Regions from separate parts of the Finegoldia magna ATCC 29328 genome, predicted to be linked through region 2. Evidence: a T-box and tRNA genes for the amino acid it is inferred to sense, from the RefSeq annotation. Region 2 holds a T-box; the other holds one or more tRNA genes.
The links. A T-box is a leader RNA that pairs with one kind of tRNA and senses whether it is charged. The one in region 2 lies ahead of pheS (phenylalanine--tRNA ligase subunit alpha), so its partner is inferred to be a tRNA-Phe.
Positions count from the first base shown of each region.

Region 1: it has a tRNA-Phe gene. The T-box ahead of pheS (phenylalanine--tRNA ligase subunit alpha) is inferred to sense a tRNA for this amino acid. The anticodon was not compared.

Region 1 covers NC_010376.1:748,778-758,898, reverse strand. Annotated here, with positions in the region: gene FMG_RS03770 (ABC transporter ATP-binding protein) at 1-1,715, opposite strand, end outside; gene FMG_RS03765 (ABC transporter ATP-binding protein) at 1,705-3,432, opposite strand; gene thrS (threonine--tRNA ligase) at 3,508-5,412, opposite strand; gene hisS (histidine--tRNA ligase) at 5,608-6,903, opposite strand; gene FMG_RS03750 (DUF6873 family GME fold protein) at 6,917-8,047, opposite strand; tRNA gene FMG_RS03745 (tRNA-Cys) at 8,099-8,172, opposite strand; tRNA gene FMG_RS03740 (tRNA-Gly) at 8,176-8,250, opposite strand; tRNA gene FMG_RS03735 (tRNA-Phe) at 8,259-8,334, opposite strand; gene FMG_RS03730 (hypothetical protein) at 8,424-9,149, opposite strand; gene FMG_RS03725 (zinc dependent phospholipase C family protein) at 9,170-9,811, opposite strand; gene FMG_RS03720 (hypothetical protein) at 9,870-10,121, opposite strand, start outside.
Region 2 covers NC_010376.1:937,092-947,212, forward strand. Annotated here, with positions in the region: gene FMG_RS04635 (U32 family peptidase) at 1-1,948, opposite strand, end outside; gene FMG_RS04640 (coiled-coil domain-containing protein) at 1,932-2,564, opposite strand; gene pheT (phenylalanine--tRNA ligase subunit beta) at 2,573-4,945, opposite strand; gene pheS (phenylalanine--tRNA ligase subunit alpha) at 4,954-5,976, opposite strand; T-box leader at 6,014-6,201, opposite strand; gene FMG_RS04655 (TrmH family RNA methyltransferase) at 6,221-6,952, opposite strand; gene FMG_RS04660 (potassium channel family protein) at 6,930-7,607, opposite strand; gene FMG_RS04665 (TrkH family potassium uptake protein) at 7,616-8,950, opposite strand; gene asnA (aspartate--ammonia ligase) at 9,059-10,069, opposite strand.

The DNA of each region.
Region 1 (10,121 bases), 190 kb from region 2:
ATTTGTTTATAAAATCCGTCTTTTTCTAATAACTCGTCATGAGTTCCGCTTTCAATTATTTTACCATTTGATAATGCAAAAATCTTATCTACATTTCTAATTGTAGATAATCTGTGAGCAACTATCAATGTAGTTCTCGAATATTTTAACTTTTCTAGTGGTTGTTGAATAATTTGCTCTGTTTCTGTGTCAATATTTGATGTAGCTTCATCAAGAATTAATACTCTAGGATTTCTAATATAAGCTCTTGCAAAAGATATCAATTGTCTTTCCCCTTGCGAAAGATTTGAGCCTTTTTCTTTTATTTGCTCATTTAATCCTTTTTTTAATAAAGTATAGCATCCCAATTCTTCGAGAGCATTGATTACTTCTTCATCGCTATAATCTTTATCTAAGGTTATATTTTCTTTTAATGTTGTTTCAAAAAGAAATGGATCTTGTAATACAACAGCAAAGTCTTCTCTTAAAACATCTTCATTTAAATCATTGATATTTACGCCATCAACTAATATTTCGCCACTTTTCACATCGTAAAATTTTAATATTAAATTCAATATAGTAGATTTTCCACTACCTGTAGTTCCTACAAAAGCAGCGCTGGTTGATTTTGGAATTTTGAATGAAACATTTTTTAATACGTCGTTTTTATCGTAGGCAAAATACACGTTTTTAAATTCAATATTTCCTTCTAGTTTATCAATTACTCCATCTGATTTTTCAATTGTATCTAATTTCATTATATCAAATATATGACTTGCAGATGCATAAGCTTGTTCCATATCTCCAAATCTTGTAACAATTACGCTAACATTAGAAAATATCTTTGAAGTATAATCAATAATAATATACAATCCGCCAACCGTCACAGGATAGTTCTTCGTAATCTGGCCATATCCAAAATAGAATAAAATTATAACCGTTGATAATAAACCAATTATGTCAATCGCCCTGTATCCACCATAACTTCTTAATTTTGTAAGAGCCAAATTATTACTGAAAATTTCTTTGTTAATTTTGTCGAATTTATCCTTTATAGTTTTCTTAACATTTAATGCTTGAATTATTTCCATATTATTAATATTTTCATTAATATTAGCATTAATCTTACTTACCAAATGTCGAATCCTTTTGTTATGTTTTGCTGATTTGTACCTATAATCATAGAATATTAAGAATACTAAAGGAAATAAAATCAAAAGCATAAGAGAAACTTTAATATTTGTTACAACCATCATAATATATATAGCAATTATCATTATTGCTGCTGTTGCAATGTCAGCTAATATTAATTGAAACATAATTTTCAATCTCATAGTGTCATTAGTAATTCTTGAAACAATACTTCCAGCCGCAAGATTATCAAAGTATTCAATTGGCAGTTCATTAATATGTTTGTAAATATCATTTTGCACAAAATAAGTCACATTATTTGCTGCCAATTCAAAATAAATCATGCTTAAGTTGCTAAAAATTCCACAAGCAACATAAATCACCAAATAAATAGCCAAGTATTTTATTATTGTTAAAAAATTTCCTACTATATTATTCTTAGCCACAAACTCATTTAATACATATCCTATTACAATTGGTCCTAAAATTTCCATCGAAGTTCTTAGAAAAGAAAATACAAATCCGATCAACAATTCTTTGGATTGCTTCATGGAATACATTTTTAGTTTTTCTGATACAAATTTATTTCTTAATTTACTCTTCATATCTTTCCCTCACTAATTGGATATTATATTGAGTATAATACCATTGTTTGTTTTCCATAAGTTCAGAATGTGTACCCATTTCACTTATATGACCATCTTTTAATACTATTATTAAATCAAAATCATCAATTTGATTTAATCTATGAGTTGATAAGATGACTGTTTTTTTTAACTTTTTTAATTCCCTAAGAATATTTTTCTCAGTTTGCGTATCCAACGCACTTAAGCAGTCGTCCAAAACAACCAAATTAGAATCTTTTAATAAAGCTCTAGCTATGGAAATTCTTTGCTTTTGACCACCGGATAATGAAAGTCCATTTTCACCACACAATGTGTCGAAACCATCGGGAAAATTCACAATATCTTTATAAATATCAGCACTTTTAGATGCATTAACAACTTCTTCGTCTGAAGCATCTATCTTCGAAAGTTTTATATTGTTTTTAATTGTATCTGAAAAAATCATACTCTTTTGAGAAACATAAGCGATATTATCCCTTGCAGATTTTAGATTTATTAAATTAGTGTTTTTCCCATTGATTTTAAACTCATCTTGTCTAGGGTACAAGAATAAAAATTGCTTAAGAATAGTAGATTTCCCTGATCCTGTTTTCCCTACAATAGCCACTCTCATATTCTTTTTTATTTCAAATGAAATATCCTTAAGTGCATTTTCCTCAGAGTATGGATATTTAAAACTATAATTTTCAAATTTTACGCTTTCTATTTCACTAACTTTTTTATAATCTTCATTTAAATCCAAGTCATCCTTATAGTCTAGTATATTATCGATTCTATCCATTGACGCATCAGCTTGTTGATATACATTTATGAAATTACCTAACGCATACATTGGCCATATTAGCATGTTTAAATAATAAGTAAAAGAAACCAATTGTCCAACTGAAATTACGTTTTTACTTATCAAATAGCTTCCGTAGCCAATTGCTATAACAAAAGTTATTGCTGGAATTATTCTTTGAAACGGAGCCATCATTGCTCTATATTTGACAACATCCATATTTTTTTGAACTAACATTTTTGATCGATTTTTAAACGAAAAATATCTGGCATCTTTTATTCCAAAAACCCTTATAATTCTTATTCCTTCAACATCTTCCAGTACGCTATTGTTTAACTTATCAAATGTAGATTGTACTATCGAATATTTTTCATGAATTTTCCTACCAATTTTTAAACACAAAAACGCTAATATGGGAAGTGGTATTATAGAAACAAGTGTTAGACGGACGTCAACAACGACCATCATTATAATTATAATAAATAAAGGAAACACAGTAGAATCAAAGAAAGTAAGCGTTCCGAATCCCATCAAATCACTTAAACTATTAACATCTCCTGTAGCCCTATTCATTAATTCTCCAGTTTTAAAAGTTTGAAAGTATTTCATAGATTCGTTTAAATACTTATCCATTAATCTATTTCTTGTTACATAGTCTATTTCATTTGATGCTCTGAAAGTATAATAGCACCAACCCATCGCAAAAAAATATTTTATTCCTATTATTAAAACATCTATTAAAAGTATAATTAAAAAAGGCTTTAATTTTATAGAATCGTTCAATACTCTATCTGTTAACTTACCAGTAATATACGGAGGAATTAATCCTACTAGGTCGCTTAATAAAAGAAATGTAACGGCAAGAATTAATTTGTTTTTATAATATTTTAGAAACCAATAAAATTTCTTGTACATTTTGTCTCCTTCTATTAAAAATTTGCTCTGAAAAACTCAGAGCAAATTTTTTATTTGAAAATAAATTTTTAAATATTATTTTCTATTTTGATATTCATCTACTAATTCATTAATAAATTCATCAGTGTTTTTAGATCCTACATCGCCAATATCTCTTTTTCTTACTGATACTTCATTATTATCAATTTCATTTTGTCCAATTATTAATGAATAATTTACTTTCTTCAATTGAGATTCTCTAATTTTAAGTCCGATTTTTTCACTTCTATCATCGACTTTTACTCTCAATCCACGGGCTTTCATTTTTTGTTGTAATTCATAAGCATAATCATTAAATTTATCACTAATAGGAAGTATTTCTACTTGAACTGGTGACAACCATAGTGGGAATTTTCCTGCATAATGTTCAATCAATATTCCCATAAATCTTTCTTCACTACCTAAAATAGCTCTATGAATCATTGCTGGTCGTTTTTTAGATCCGTCACTTGCAATGTATGTCATATCAAATCTTTCTGGCATTTGGAAATCTAATTGAATAGTTCCACATTGCCAAGTTCTACCAATTGCATCTTCCAAATGGAAATCTATTTTAGGTCCGTAGAAAGCACCGTCTCCTTCATTAATCTTGTATGGGAGACCTTTATGTTCTAATGCATTCTTAAGAGAACTTATTGCCAAGTCCCAATCTTCGTCTGAGCCCATTGAATCTTCAGGACGTGTTGATAATTCAACTTCATATTTAAAACCAAATTTAGAATAAATGTAATCACAGAAATCAATTGTCTTACTAACTTCTTCTTCTATTTGTTCAGGTAAGCAGAATACGTGAGCATCATCTTGCACGAAAGTTCTTACTCTAAATAGACCGTGTAATGCACCTGATAACTCATGACGGTGAACTTGACCTAATTCTGCTACTTTAATTGGAAGCTCTCTATAGCTGTGCAATTCATCTTTATAAACTAAAATTGATCCTGGGCAGTTCATTGGTTTGATTGCATAATCTTCACCATCTATTTTAGTAAAATACATATTTTCTTTGTAATGGTCCCAGTGTCCTGATTGATGCCATAAATGTTCATTTAATATTAAAGGAGTTTTAATTTGGCCATATCCTCTTTCTAAAAGTTGTTCTTTTAGGAATTTTTCTAATTCGTTTAAAACAACCATCCCATTTGGATGGAAGAATGGAAAACCTGGTCCTTCTTCTTGAATTGAGAATAATCCCATTTCTTTACCAATTTTTCTATGGTCTCTTTTCTTAGCTTCTTCCATTCTATCCAAATATTCATCTAATAGTTTTTTCTTAGGGAATGAAATACCGTAAATTCTTTGAAGCATCTTATTATTTTCGTCGCCTCTCCAGTATGCACCTGCGATTGATAATAATTTAAATGCTTTAATATTTTTTACATCCAATAAATGAGGTCCTCTACATAAATCCACAAAGTCTCCCATTTCATATAAAGTAATTGTAGCATCCTCATCAAAATTTTCTATTAAATCTACTTTATAGTCTTGTCCTTCATTTTTGAATCTTTCCAATGCTTCTTTTCTAGAAATTTCAACTCTTACTAGTTTAGGATTTTCTTTAACTATTTTTTTCATTTCAGCTTCGATTTTTTCTAAATCTTCTGGTACAAATTTATGATCTGTATCTAAATCATAATAGAATCCAGAATCAATTGAAGGACCAATTGCAAATTTTGTACCCGGATACAATCTTTGAATAGCATAGGCCATTAAGTGTGATGAAGTATGCCAGAAAACTTGTTTTCCTTCATCATCATCAAATTTTACGAATTGAACTTCACAATCAGAATCAATAGTTTCCATTAATCCCATTATTTTACCATCTACAACTGCTCCAACGCAGTCTCTTGCTAATCCTTCAGATATTGATTTGCAAACATCTAATAAACTTATTTCTCCATCAAATTCTTTTGCGGATCCATCTTTTAATTTTACTTCAAACATAAATACCTCCTAATAAAAAAGAGACCCTCATCCCCTGATAGGGACAAGTGTCTCGTGGTTCCACCCTAATTTTTTCTCATTTAAATAATCGGCTCCAAATTAGTATTCAGCATACTGATCTCTTAAATAGAATTTCAGCCTAAGTTCTACTCTCTCTGAAAGTTCTTATATGCCTACTGGGATTTTTCATAGCCTTTATTTTAACTTTTCTATAATTTCGTTAAGTTCTAATAATTCTTGATTACCATTTTCCATGTTTCGTAAAGTGAATTTATTTTGCTCAACTTCATCCTGTCCTATTATTATAACATATTTTACAGATAATTTGTCAGCATAATTAAATTTCTTTTTTAATTTATCATCTTCAAGATAACTCATGCATTTTACAGAAGAGTTTCTCAAATCATTCATAAGTTTTACTGCGTTTTTTTCGTAACCTTTCATAGGGATTATAATGCAATCAAAATTAGTTTGTTTTCCTTTTACTAAATTTAATTCTTGAAGTTGATAAAATAATCGAGTCAATCCAATACTCATGCCCACTCCCGGCAACTTACTCTTAGTAAAATTATTAGCTAAACTATCATATCTTCCGCCAGAACATATAGATCCTATCTCACGGTAATCTTTAAAAAATGTTTCAAATACAGAACCCGTATAGTAATCAAGTCCTCTTGTTATAGATAAATTTATTTTAATATTTTCTGGATTTACACCCAATGATAAAATATCTTGATACACAAATTTTAATTCATTAACTCCACATGTAAATAACTCGTTATCGATATTTAATGATTCAAGTTTTTCAATTATTTCTTGGTTAGTTCCATCGATTTCTAAAAATTTTAATAAAGTATCAATTTTTGATGCATCCAAATTTATTTTAGATAGTTCTTCTTTTACATTATCTATTCCGATTTTATCTAGCTTGTCGATTACTCGCAAACATGATTCAAAATCATCGATGCCTAGGTATGAAAAATATCCATTTAATATTTTTCTATTATTAAATTGAAATTCAAACTCTGGAACATCAATAGATTTTAAAGCTTCATACATGCATTTTACTATTTCTGCATCATTATATAAGCTTAATTTTTCATTTCCAATTATGTCTATATCACATTGATAAAATTCTTTGTAGCGACCCTTTTGATTTCTCTCTCCCCTGTAAACTTTTGCTATTTGATATCTTCTGAATGGGAACGCTAAATCTTGCATGTACATTGAAACATATTTTGCAAGTGGCACAGTTAAGTCAAATCTTAATCCTTGATTTTTTTTGCTATTGTCAATTCTGAAAACTTGCTTACTAGTTTCTCCTCCACCTTTAGATAGTAAAACGTCAAGTTTTTCTATAGCTGGTGTATCAATAGAGAAAAATGCATTTTTAATAAAAACATCTTCTATTTTTCTTTTAATTGTATCAAATACCAATTGGTCTTCAGGAAGAAGTTCCATCATTCCAGGTAATGTAGATGGTTGAATCATAATTAACCTCCTATTAATTAAAGATTATAGATCCACGATCTATAAAATCATCATCTTTTGGATAATAATATTTTATCTTTTCTTTATTTAAAATATCAATAAGTTTTTCTTTATATTTGTACTTTTCAAGATTACCATAAAATACAAGCCCCAAATCAGAACTATATCCACAAGTTCCACCAATAAATCCTGTATCATAACCTTCTAGTTTTATTTCACCAGAATCTATCAAAAAAGCCTCAATATGTTCCTTCTGAACACTATTAAATATAGATTTATCACTTGTAATCACAAAATGATTAGTAACTATAGTTGAACATTTGGAATATCCCTGATTTACCATTATTATTTTCTCGTCTTTAAGAAGTTTCAAGATAACAGGATCAATAGATTTTTTATTACATATCAAATGATTCTTAATCGAAAAGTTATTCAACAAGCAATCTTTTGGATATTTATCTGATATATCAAATTCTGTTACGTATAATGTTATATAATTTGGAAGATATGCCCTGTAATGATTATATGACTCTTGGGAACAAACAAATGTATTATCGTTTATTTTTCTAATTTGCATATCGACATGGTCACATACTTTTTTATCCAATTTATTGCTATTAAAACTGTAAATAATATCGTAACTACTCTCTTGCAAAAACTTTATTAATCCATCCTTAGATTTAAAACTAACTATTGCAAATTTCTTACGAAATTCTTCAAATATATCATTTCTTATTTCCAATCTATTTTGATTGTCCAAATGTTCTTTAATAATTTCATCAAAAATAAATCCTTTAAACTTAAATTTAATTATATCAAATAAATTTGAAACTGCATAATCCATTAAAAATCTAAAAACCTTAAAAAGTATTGAGTTATTAATCTTATCAAAATAAATCTCATTAATAATTAATTCATTATCTTCAAAATCTAGCACTATATATCCTATCAATTTATCCTCTTCGTAAATCACGAAATGATTTTTTTCTAGTATTTGTTTTTTCATAGATTTAAGTATAGTAGATCTATTCTTAGCTATATTTGAATCAAATTTATTTTGACATAAGATATTGTTTCTAAGTTTATATACAAAATCAGATAACTCTTCGATGTGTTCATCTTTCAATAAATCAATAAAAATCATAATAACTCCTTAGCATATAAAAAAAAGGAAAGTCTATAATAAACTTTCCTTTGGAGGCGACACCCAGATTTGAACTGGGGGTGAAGGTGTTGCAGACCTCTGCCTTACCACTTGGCTATGTCGCCATATGGAGCGGAAGACGAGACTCGAACTCGCGACCCTCGCCTTGGCAAGGCGATGCTCTACCACTGAGCCACTTCCGCACACATTTTGGTGCCCAGAGCCGGAATCGAACCAGCGACACAAGGATTTTCAGTCCTTTGCTCTACCGACTGAGCTATCTGGGCTTAATGTATCAAACATTACTTAATAAGTATAAACTATTAAATTTGTTTTGTCAAATTTTTTTACAACAATTTAAACCTAACTTTACAAATTACTTATACCTTTGCAATACTCTGTCATTCAACCCATACCACAATGCATCTTCTATTGAATTATTTAAAACATTTTTCAAAGTTTTAACAATTTTTTTGTACAAATTTTCTAATTGCCACATATTCAAAAATTTTTCTTCAGAAATCACAATACTGTCGTTAATAGATTTCATAACCAATTGTTTATCCATTTTGCTATTAATGCTAAATATTTTGTCTTTTAAAATATTTTCGCAATAATTATCTATTATTGAATCCTGTACTCTAAAAGCATTTGATTTGTTTTTAATAGAGCAAATCATTTTGCTTTTTAAAAATTTAGCACTTCTACTTTCAGTATTGTGAAGAAGAATATCTGATTTTTTTATTGTTGATGCCGGAATATGCCTTAATACATAAAACTCTAGTTCGTCGCTTATATATTTATTATTGAAACCTTCAGTGTATGCTTGAAGATAATAAGTAAACTCAATTTTATTAATATCTTCTGAGATTAAGTCAAAAACGGCTTTAATAATATTATCTTTATCATTTCTATAGGAAAGATGGTTATTTAAAACATTGTTTATCTTATTAATAGCATTATATTTAACATAACACGGTTGTATTTTGTTTTCTTGTTGAACAATATCAAGCATTAAGTATAAAGCTAATAAATCGTCTTCAAAAAGAAATTTTTTTTCAAGCTTTTTCTTTAAATTGTTCATGTTGTAAGCTTTATACATAACTGTACTCCTAATTATATTTAAAAAACAAAGGACTTTTGATAGTATCTTTCTGTAGAGAATATTTCAATGGTTTCAAAAATAAAACAGAAGATAGAATAATTCAAACCATACGCAAAGTCCAAATCCCTAGTTTTACCTTCTGACATGCTATATTCATCGACTATATCTTCAATATAATTTTTAACCAATGTTTTTAACATCACGCATTCATCGTTATCTATGTTTATTCGACTAGTTTTTATTGCTTTTTTGTTAAATACATGATTTTGAGATATCTTATTCAAAACTCTTTCGTAATTCATGTGATCTTTTAGATGCTGATTACATCTCCATCTTTTTGCGTGTGGAAGGCACACATAATCACTTAGATAATGACTTATTACTCCAAGTTTTGTACTTAAAATCTTATTTTGCAATGAGTTTAATCTTGTTAAATCTGTAAATTGAAAAAGATAAATTATAGTGATAATTTCTTTAACAATATAATTTATACTTTCTTCTTTATAATGGCGTATTAGCTTATATTTTGGTAAAATATCTGGACTAACAGCTCCCCATTCTAACTTTTTTATATTTAAATTGATTCCATAGGAATCCTTAATGTCTTGATTTATTTCTCTAACAATTCTCTTATGAGTTTCCGGAAAAATATTAATCACTACCTTTCGTCATTGGACATATTATTATTTTAGAGTAATTTAAGTTAAAAGTCAATTCTTAACTTTTGCACATAAACACAAGAAAATCGCTAATTCTCAATGATTTCTCGTCTATAACTTCATTTATCAGATTAACAAATTCACTAGAATATTTTTCAGTTAAAAAAGAATAATCTATGTTAAGAGAATGTATTTCAAATTTTTTCATTTCGCAAAAAACGTTATAAATTAAGTTTTTGAAAATATTTTTGTTGTAATCTTTTAAATTTTCTGGCAAATTTGCCAATATAACATAATCCGATATTAAATT
Region 2 (10,121 bases):
ACTTACAGAATTCACAATTTTTACCGTTACATTTTATAATTCCAGAAAAAGGACAATAAACAGTAACCATATTAATCAAGTTATCTTCAACTACCAACTCAAAATTATAATTTGAATTATCTACAATTTCTTTAATTTCAGATTTGTTTAATTCAACAGATAATGTTATTACATCTATTCCCAAATCATTTAAAATTTTTGCAGAGAAAGTATTAAATACATTCATTTGATAATTACTTACTACAAAATTCGCATTAATATCTTTGGCTATATTGATATCTCCGATATTATTAATTAAAAGTTTGTATACATTATTTTCTTTGCACTTTTTAATAAAATTATCAGTTTTTTCTTGATTCAAAAATCTTGGAACTCTGACAATATATTCTGATGAAATCTTATCGCTATAGCCATTTACTTCTTCTACATAAACAATTTTATTAATTGAATTTTTAGTAGTATTGTTTTCTATTGGATTATTTAAATGTACTAAATCAATGTTTTTTTGTTTTCTATGATTAAAATTAGCTTTTTCGTCCAAATAAAATTCAATAAAATCCCTTCTTACTTGATTTAGCTGACTTTTTGATAAGAATAGTCCAGCGTCTAATACAATCTGCAGTTCAGTAATATTTACTGGGTAATTACCCGTTTTTAAAACTTGATTTCGAATAAATTCATCATCTATAGGCTTATTTTTTGCTTCATCGCAAATTATATTTGTTTTGTATTCGAGTCCATTTACAAATATTTGAATTGGTTTAGATTTCTTACAAATGAATTTTACATCTAAATCAAAACAAACATTTTTTTCTTCATCTGACTTTTCGACTATTTTAATATGACTAACTCTTTTTACATCAGAATTTTCAAGAGCATCAGTTATGTTTTTAAATGAAACGATACTATTTTTCTTGTAATCTTCAGTTAATGTTAATGGAAATGTATTTTTCCCGTTGAAAAGTATAAGGATATCTTTCTTATAAACATCTTCTATAAATTGTATTTTACCTTTTCCAATGATTTTCCCTACTGAGTGTCCTTTAATTTGATTTTTTCTTCCAAGTTCTACATAATCATATCCACTTGTATTATTAATTAAACCTTTTGTAAATCCGCGATTTTTAACTTCATCCAAATAATAACTGCAATTACCGTGGTCTAATTTTTCTCTGTACGATGTTACAACGGAATAAACATATTCTTTGGATTTCATTCTTCCTTCGATTTTTAAACTATCGCAATATTTTGCAATTTCATCGACATTTTCAATAGTACACAAATCTTTTGGACTAAGATAAGATAGTTTTGAATTTATAGTTTCGTTATCTAAAATAATCTTATAATCCTTTCTGCAAGGTTGAGCACATCTTCCTCTATTCGCACTTCTATCTCCATTTAATGAACTCATCAAGCATTGTCCTGATTGACACACGCATAATGATCCATGAATGAAAACTTCAATCTCAATATCACAATTTTCCCTGATATTTTTCAATTCTTCTAAGTCAGTTTCTCTTGCTAATACTATTCTTTTAAATCCAATTTCTTTAGCAATGATTGCACCGTTCAAATTATTAATATTCATTTGAGTAGATGCGTGTAAATCTAATTCAGGAAATAACTTGTTAACAAGATAAGCTAGACCAATGTCCTGCACGATTAGTGCATCAATATCGATATTGTATAATCTGTTTACGTAATCAATAGCCTTGTGGATTTCTGATTGTTTGATAAGAGTGTTTAATGTTACATAAACTTTTACATTTCTTAAATGACAATATTTTACAACTTCCTTAACATCCTCAACAGTAAAATTTTCCGCATAAGCTCTTGCGGAAAATTCTTTTGTTCCAAGATAAATAGCGTCAGCTCCTGCGGATACACTCGCTTTTACCATGTCCCAATTTCCGCAAGGAGCTAATATTTCACTAATCAATGATTTCATCTCTTTGATAATCCATTAAAAGATTTTCTAACTTATTCTTTTCAAAAGCTAGTTTGTTATACTCGTCTTTTAAATCTTTGTATTTTGAATTTAACTCATTATTTTCTGTTTCGTAAAATTCAATTTGCTTTTTTAAATCATCTATAGTTTCCCTTTCTTGTTTAAGTTTACTATTTAAATCTGATGATTTTTTCTCATATTGTGATCTTATATCATTAGAATACTTCTCAGTTTTTTTCTTAATCTCATTTATTTCTTTTTCAGAGTTTTCCTTGATTTCGTTGTATTGCTTAGTCATTTGTTTTAGGTTAGTTTCTTTAATCACTAATTTTTGATACAACTTTTCGCAGTCATTTTTTAGATTTGAATAATCTTTTATAATCGGATCATTTTCATTTTTATAGTCTTTTAATTCAGTTGTTAAATTATCGTGAGTTTCTGCCAAATTCATAAGAGCTAAGATAGTCGCGTTCAAAGTCGTTAATTTTGAATTTCTGTTTTTGCAGTCTTCTATATCTTTATTAATCTTGTCAACTATCTTGTCTGTATCTTCTTTAGATTTTTCAGTAACAATATTGTAAGTTGAACCTTGAATTACAACTTGTAATTTGTTCATATATACTCCTACTTTCTCAATGTTGCATTGAATTTTTGTTCTAATGAATTTAAAATTTCTTCTTGTATTTTTTCAATAATTTTATCTTTTAATGTTTCGTCTTTTGATTGATAAATTATTCTGTAAGCCAAGCTCTTCTTGTCATTATCAACATGTTCACCTTTATATTCATCGAACAAGTAAACATTTTTAATAATGCCATTAGAATGCTTTAGAATTTCTTTTTCTATTTCTATACTTTCCAATTGCCTATCAACTACAAGAGCTATGTCTCTTTCGATTGAAGGATATTTACTAATAGGTGTGTAAATCTTTTTGAAATCCATGTGTTTTATTAATTCTGTAAAATGAATTTCTCCAACATAAACTCTATTATCAAAGTCATAGTTATCTCTTACTTCATAGCTAATTTCACCAAATGTTGCAATTAATTCTCCATTTACTAGAATATCAGCACATCTACCACTATGGTAAGTTTCATTGTCTTTATTTTTTACGATTTCATAATTATTAATTCCCAATTCGTTAAATAACGCCAAAATCATAGCTCTAACATCATAGAAATCATAATCTCCGTACATTCCCAAAGCTAATTTTTTAGTTTCGATTCTTTCTTTTCCAACCAAGTGGAAAGTATTACCCAATTCATAAACACAAATATCTTTAATTTTATTCTTATAATTTTTAGATAAAATATCCAAAATATTTGGTATTATTGTGGATCTCATAACTGAGAAATCTTCTCCCAATGGATTGATTAGTTTGATTAATTTGTCATCATCCATTTGAACCATTGCTTTTGAATAAGATTTAGGACTAATGAATGAATACGATAATACTTCAAAAGTATTCATAGAATACAAAGCCTTCTTTGCATTGTCTATGGCAATTCTTTCTTCGCTTTTGATTCCTCTTTTCAATTTACCAACAAGAGGTTTCGCACCAATTTTTTCAAATCCATAAATTCTTCCGACTTCTTCAATTAAATCTTGATAAATAGATACATCTTGTCTGTGGAAAGGAACTTTTACCATAATATTTTCTTCATCTTCTGAAACTATTTTAAATTCTAATAATTGCAATATATTTTTAATTTCTTCATTAGAAATATTAGATCCTAATAAATCATTACATTTTTTATAAGAAAGTTCCACATCATCAAGATGTTCTTCTTTTGTAATTACATCAATTGAATTATTAATAACTGTAGCATCTGTAATGTCTTCAATCAATTTGCAAACTCTCAGTGAAGCTAAGTCACATAGTTGTTGGCTTACTCCTTTTTCAAATCTTGTAGAAGCATCAGTTCTTAAAGACAATCTTCTTGAAGAAAGTCTAATTGTATCACTGTCAAAACTTGCCGCTTCAATAAGCACATTTTTAGTATCTGATGTAATTTCTGAATCAAAACCGCCCATAATTCCAGCTATACCTAATGTGTTTTCTCCATCACAAATTATAACATCATCGGATAATTCACGTTCAACATCATCTAATGTTGTGAATTTTTGTGAGCCAGACTCTTTTACGACAATTTTTTTATCTGCAATTTTATCCAAATCATAAGCATGGATTGGCTGACCAGTTTCTAACATTACAAAATTTGTAATATCAACTATATTATTTATAGGTCTAATTCCTGATTGAATAAGTCTATTCTTTATCCATTGTGGGCTGTCTGAAATTTTTACATTTTTTACAACTCTGGCCACATAACGTGTGCACTTGTCAGTTTGAATTTCTACTGAATTTACATAATCTTTAATATCGTCTTCAAAGTTTTTAATTTCTATTGAAGGATATTTTATTTTTTTACCGAAAGATGCAGCGTATTCTCTTGCCATTCCCAATACTGACAAGCAATCTGGCCTGTTAGGAGTGATTTCAAATTCAATTATAGGTTCATTAATTTCAAGTGCTTCAGTAATAGTTTCACCAATTTTATTTTCAGATAAAACCGCTATTCCATCTTTGGAGTTTTTATCTACAACAGAAGTTTCAAAACCCATTTCTTCAAAACTTGTCAACATACCAGGGCTCATAATTCCTTTAAGGTCAGCTTCTTTTAAAACAATATTTCCAGGAAGAGTTGCATCTACTTGTGCATAACAAACATACATATCTTCTTTTATATTTTTTGCGCCTGTAACTACTTTTATATCTGAATTTCCTGTATTTAAGGTAACTATAGATAATTTATCTGCATTTGGATGTTTATCAATTTTCTTAATTTTAGCTACGATTAATTTATCATTTAAATATTTACTTTTATCTATAACTGATTCAACGTGACTTCCTGTTTCTGAAAGTCTGTCTGTAATAGTTTTTATTGTTTCGTCTACATCGACGTAATCTTTAAGCCAATTAATAGGTAATAACATACTTCCTCCTAGAATTGTTCCAAAAATCTCTTATCATTATCATACAACAATCTTATATTGTCGATTTTGTGTTTTACCATTGTAATCCTGTCTACTCCCATACCAAAAGCAAATCCGGTATAAACTTCAGGATCAATTCCGCAATTCCTTAAAACATTAGGATGTACCATACCACATCCTAAAAGTTCCATACTCCAACCTGTATCATTGCAACTTGGGCAACCTTTACCTTTACAATCGAAGCAAGTAACGTCAACCTCCATTGAAGGTTCAGTAAATGGAAAATAATGTGGTCTAAATCTTGTTTCAATTTCTTCACCAAACAAGTTTTTAATGAAAATATTTATTGTATCCATTAAGTTAGCCATAGTAACGCCTTTATCCACAACCAAGCCTTCGATTTGATGGAACATTGGAGAGTGTGTGTCATCCACATCATCAAATCTAAAAGTTCTTCCTGCTGAAACCATTCTAATAGGTGGTTTTTGTGCTTTCATCGTTCTAATTTGTACACTTGATGTGTGTGGTCTAAGTACAGTTTTATCATCCAAGTAAAAAGTATCAGATAGTGATCTTGATGGATGATATTTTGGTGAATTCAATAAATCAAATGTATTTTCAACTGTATCAATTTCAGGACCATCTACAATATCAAAACCCATTGTTTGGAACAGATTTTCCAACTGTATTATCGTTTCATTCAATGGATGTTTGTGAGAAATTTCTCTTACACCTCTGTTTGCAGTTACGTCTAATTCTTCTTCTTTTAATTTAATCTTTTTTTGTTCTTGTTTTAATTGTTCAAATTTATTGGATAAAATTTCTTCGATTTCAGATCTAACTTCATTTGCTAGTTGACCCATAACTGGTCTTTCTTCTTTAGAAAGTTTTCCCATATTTCTTAGAACAAGAGTCAAATCTCCTTTTTTCCCAAGAACTTTTACTCTAATATCCTCCAATGATTTTAAATCAATGGCATTGTCTATTAAACCGACAGTTTCTTCTTTAATTTTCAAAATTTCTTCTTTCATTATTTTCTCCTTAAACAATAAAAAAATCTCTCATCCCCTATGGGACGAAAGATTGTATTTCCGCGGTACCACCCAATTTATGATAACATCACTCGTAAGTTTAACGCACTCTATACGACCATAATGGCAATTTCAAAGCGAACCAACAAAATTCAATAAATATGTCGCACCAACCCATATCTCTCTGTATATCTAGTTTTGTATTTTCTTCTTCAACATTTTTAATTATTTTATAATATAACTACTAATTTGTCAATTTTGATAAATAAAACATACTCAAACTAGCAGCTATAGAAGCATTTAATGATTCTGTTACATTATCCATAGGAATTATCAAAAACTCATCAGCGTATTTTTTTATTTCATCGCTAATTCCATTTGCTTCATTTCCAATTATTAGAACGTGCTTTTCTTTGTTTTTAATTTCCAAAATACTTCTTGAATTTTTCTCCAAAGATGTCTCGTATATTTTAAACCCTTTTGATTTATACTTCTCAAGTACATTTATATTTTCATAAGAAATATTCATTCTAAATAAGCTTCCCATAGCACTTCTAATAGTTTTCGAATTATAAATATCACAACTATTATTAGATAGAACAATTTTATTGTAACCAAAAGCTTCAGCACTTCTGATTATAGTCCCCAGATTTCCTGGATCATTGATATTTTCTAAAAAAAGAATTTGATCTGACTTTACATCTTTTTGCTCAATAAAACTAACCACACAAATTATTCCTTCGGGATTATTCATTTCACTGAGACTGTTGAAAGTTTTTGAATCAAAATAGACACATTCATCAAGAAAATTTTCACCTTCTCTTATTATGACTTGTTTGATATTTAAATTTGATTTAATTGCTTCTTGATAAAGCTTGTAGCCTTCTATGACAAATTCATTGTATTTTTGTCTATATTTCTTCTTATAAAGTGATTTTACATGTTTATATATTTTATTTGAAGTAGAGGTTATCATTTTTATCGCCTGTTTCAGTAATCTTATCCAAATCCTCATTTGATCCTATTACTATCAAATAGTCTTCAAACTTAACTGTATAATTTGGTGAAGGGTTAATATTCATTTCCCCATTGTTCTTAACTGCAACAACGTTAATTCCATACTTGCTTCTTATTCCTATATCGATAAAATTCTTTCCAATCCATTCTTTTTTAGGAGTAATCTCCGCAATGGAATAATCATCAGTAAATTCAATATAATCAAAAATTTGATCACTAATCAAACTTTTTGCCAGTCTAACGGCCGAATCATTTTCTGGAATAATTGTCCTGTCTGCACCAACTTTTAGCAAAATATTACCGTGTAACGTATCTTTTGCTTTAGTTATTACCTTTTTAACACCCAGTTTTTTACAAACTACTGTTGACAAAATTGATGCTTCAAAGTTCGAAGAAATAGCAACTATAGCCACATCAAAATTTCCAACACCGACAGAACTCAATGAGTTTTCTGTTAAATGTTCAATGTACACTGCGTGAGTAACAATTCTACTCATTTCATCAACAGTATCTTCATTATTATCTATTAATAAAACTTCGTGGCCTGTATTAGATAGTTCGATAGCACATGCTCTGCCGAATCTACCACAGCCAACAACTACAAATTGTTTCATAATTAAACCTAACCTATTATAATATTTTCGTGAGCTTCTTTATAAGCTTTTTTGTTTTTTGTATTGGATAAAGCATAAAGTATTGTTAAAGATCCAACTCTTCCAATATACATAGTTGAAATTATTAAAATCTTAGAAATACTATTGATTCCTGGAGTTAAGCTTCTAGTTAATCCTACTGTACCAAAAGCACTTACAACTTCGAACACTACATCCAAGTATTTTGCTTTATCTATAACTAAAATTGCAAATGTTACAAATATTACCCAAGCCATTGACAAAGTTATTATTGCTAAAGCTTTTTTAACTTGAGAAAATCTAATTCTTCGATTAAAAACTTCAACATCTTCTTGACCTTTAATTTCGCTCAAAGCTACAATAATCAATAATGCAAAAGTTGTAGTTTTGATACCACCTGCAGTACCTGCTGGGGATCCTCCTATAAACATATTCAAAATAGATAACACGCTTGAACTGTCTAGTAATTTCGATTGATTAATTGATGCAAAGCCTGCTGTCCTCAATGTAATTGCTTGGAAAATCGAATTAGTAATTTTATCGATAAATCCCAAATTCCCAATTGTTCCCGGGTTTGAAAACTCCATAGCAAAAATTAAAATCGAAGTAATAGATAACATCAAAATAGTTGTTGTAAGTACAATTTTTGAATGCAAAGAATATTTTTTAAATTTAAAGTTATTATGTAATACATCAAGTATTACGTTAAATCCAATACCACCTATCACGATCAAAAGTCCAATTATCAATAAAACAAATATATTAGTATTAATATCAATTAATGAATTTGGCCCCAAAATATCAAATCCAGCATTACAGAAAGCTGAAATTGAATGAAAAAAACTATAAAATACTCCTTTAAAACCATATACTGGAACAAATTTTGTCATTAACAAAAAAGCCCCAATTGTTTCAATAGAAAAAGTAGAAATCAGTATGTATTTTATTAGTTTTACCATTCCCTGCATGTCAATACTATTTGTTTGTTCTTTGATAATCAATCTATCTTTTAAAGTGATTCTTCTACCCATGACAAGTGCAATTAATGTTGCAAATGTCATAAATCCAAGTCCGCCCATTTGGATTAATATTATTATAATAATTTTTCCTAAAACGCTCCATGCACTGTATGTTGCAACGGTAACAAGACCTGTTACGCATACTGCCGATGTCGCTGTAAAAAAGCAATCAATATATGGAACTCTTGTTGTATTTTGACTAATAGGCAGTGATAATAGTAAAGATCCTATTATAATCAAAAAAAGGAAACTTAGAATCAAAACCAATGGCGGATTATCTTCTAAATATTTTTTTAAATGTTTCATAAACAAATCATACTACAAAAAAATTTAAAAGTAAAACGAATTTTTAAACATTAAACAAAAAAGAGTTACTTATTTTATTCAAATAAATAACTCTATGATTAAATGAAATTATAATAATTTAATTCCTAATTTATTACACTCTACTAACATTTCCTTTGGCCAGATAGAGGATTGAACTTCGCCTATATGTGCTTTTTGTAAAAAGAACATACAAATTCTCGATTGACCTATTCCTCCTCCAATTGATTGAGGTAATTCATCGTTAAGCAACATTCTATGATATTCTAAATTTTTCCTATCATTGTTTTGTTTTTTATCTAATTGATAAACTAGTCTGTCTTTGTCAACTCTAATTCCCATAGAACTCAATTCAAGACAATTATCTAAAACGGGATTATAAACTAAAATATCTCCGTTTAGACTCCAATCATCGTAGTCCGGAGATCTATCAGAATGAGATTCACCTGATTTTAATGCATCTCCAATTCCAATCAAAAACACAGATCCATATTTTTTAGTAATCAAATTTTCTCTTTCTTCAGGGGTATTATCAGGATACATCTCTTCTAATTCTTCAGTAGTTATAAAAGTAATTTCATCTTTAAGTATTTTTTCATAATCATCGTATGAATTAATTAGCATTGTTTGTGTATCTAAGAAACATTTATATATATTTCTTACAGTTTCCTTCAAAAATTCTAAATTTCTATGTTCATTTGAAATGACTTTTTCCCAGTCCCATTGGTCTACATATAATGAGTGAGTATTATCACATATCTCCGAAGGTCTGATAGCATTCATATCAGTATAAATTCCTTCTCCTACAGGAATATTGTAGTTTTTCAAAGCTATTCTCTTCCATTTAGCTAATGACTGTACTATTTCTAATCTACTCATAGTACCATCTTCCAAAAATTCAAAGCCAACAGGCTTTTCAACTCCATTTAAATTATCGTTGATCCCAGTATTAGCTCTAACAAATAACGGTGCAGATACTCTTGTCAAATTTAAAGTTTCGGCTAACCTATATTGAAAAAAATCTTTAATTATTTTAATTGCTTTTTGTGTTTCTAATAAATCCAAAGAGGACTTGTATCCTTTAGGTATTTGTAATTCCATAATTCTCTCCTTATTAAAAAATTAATCATATTTTATTATTATATCAAACCTG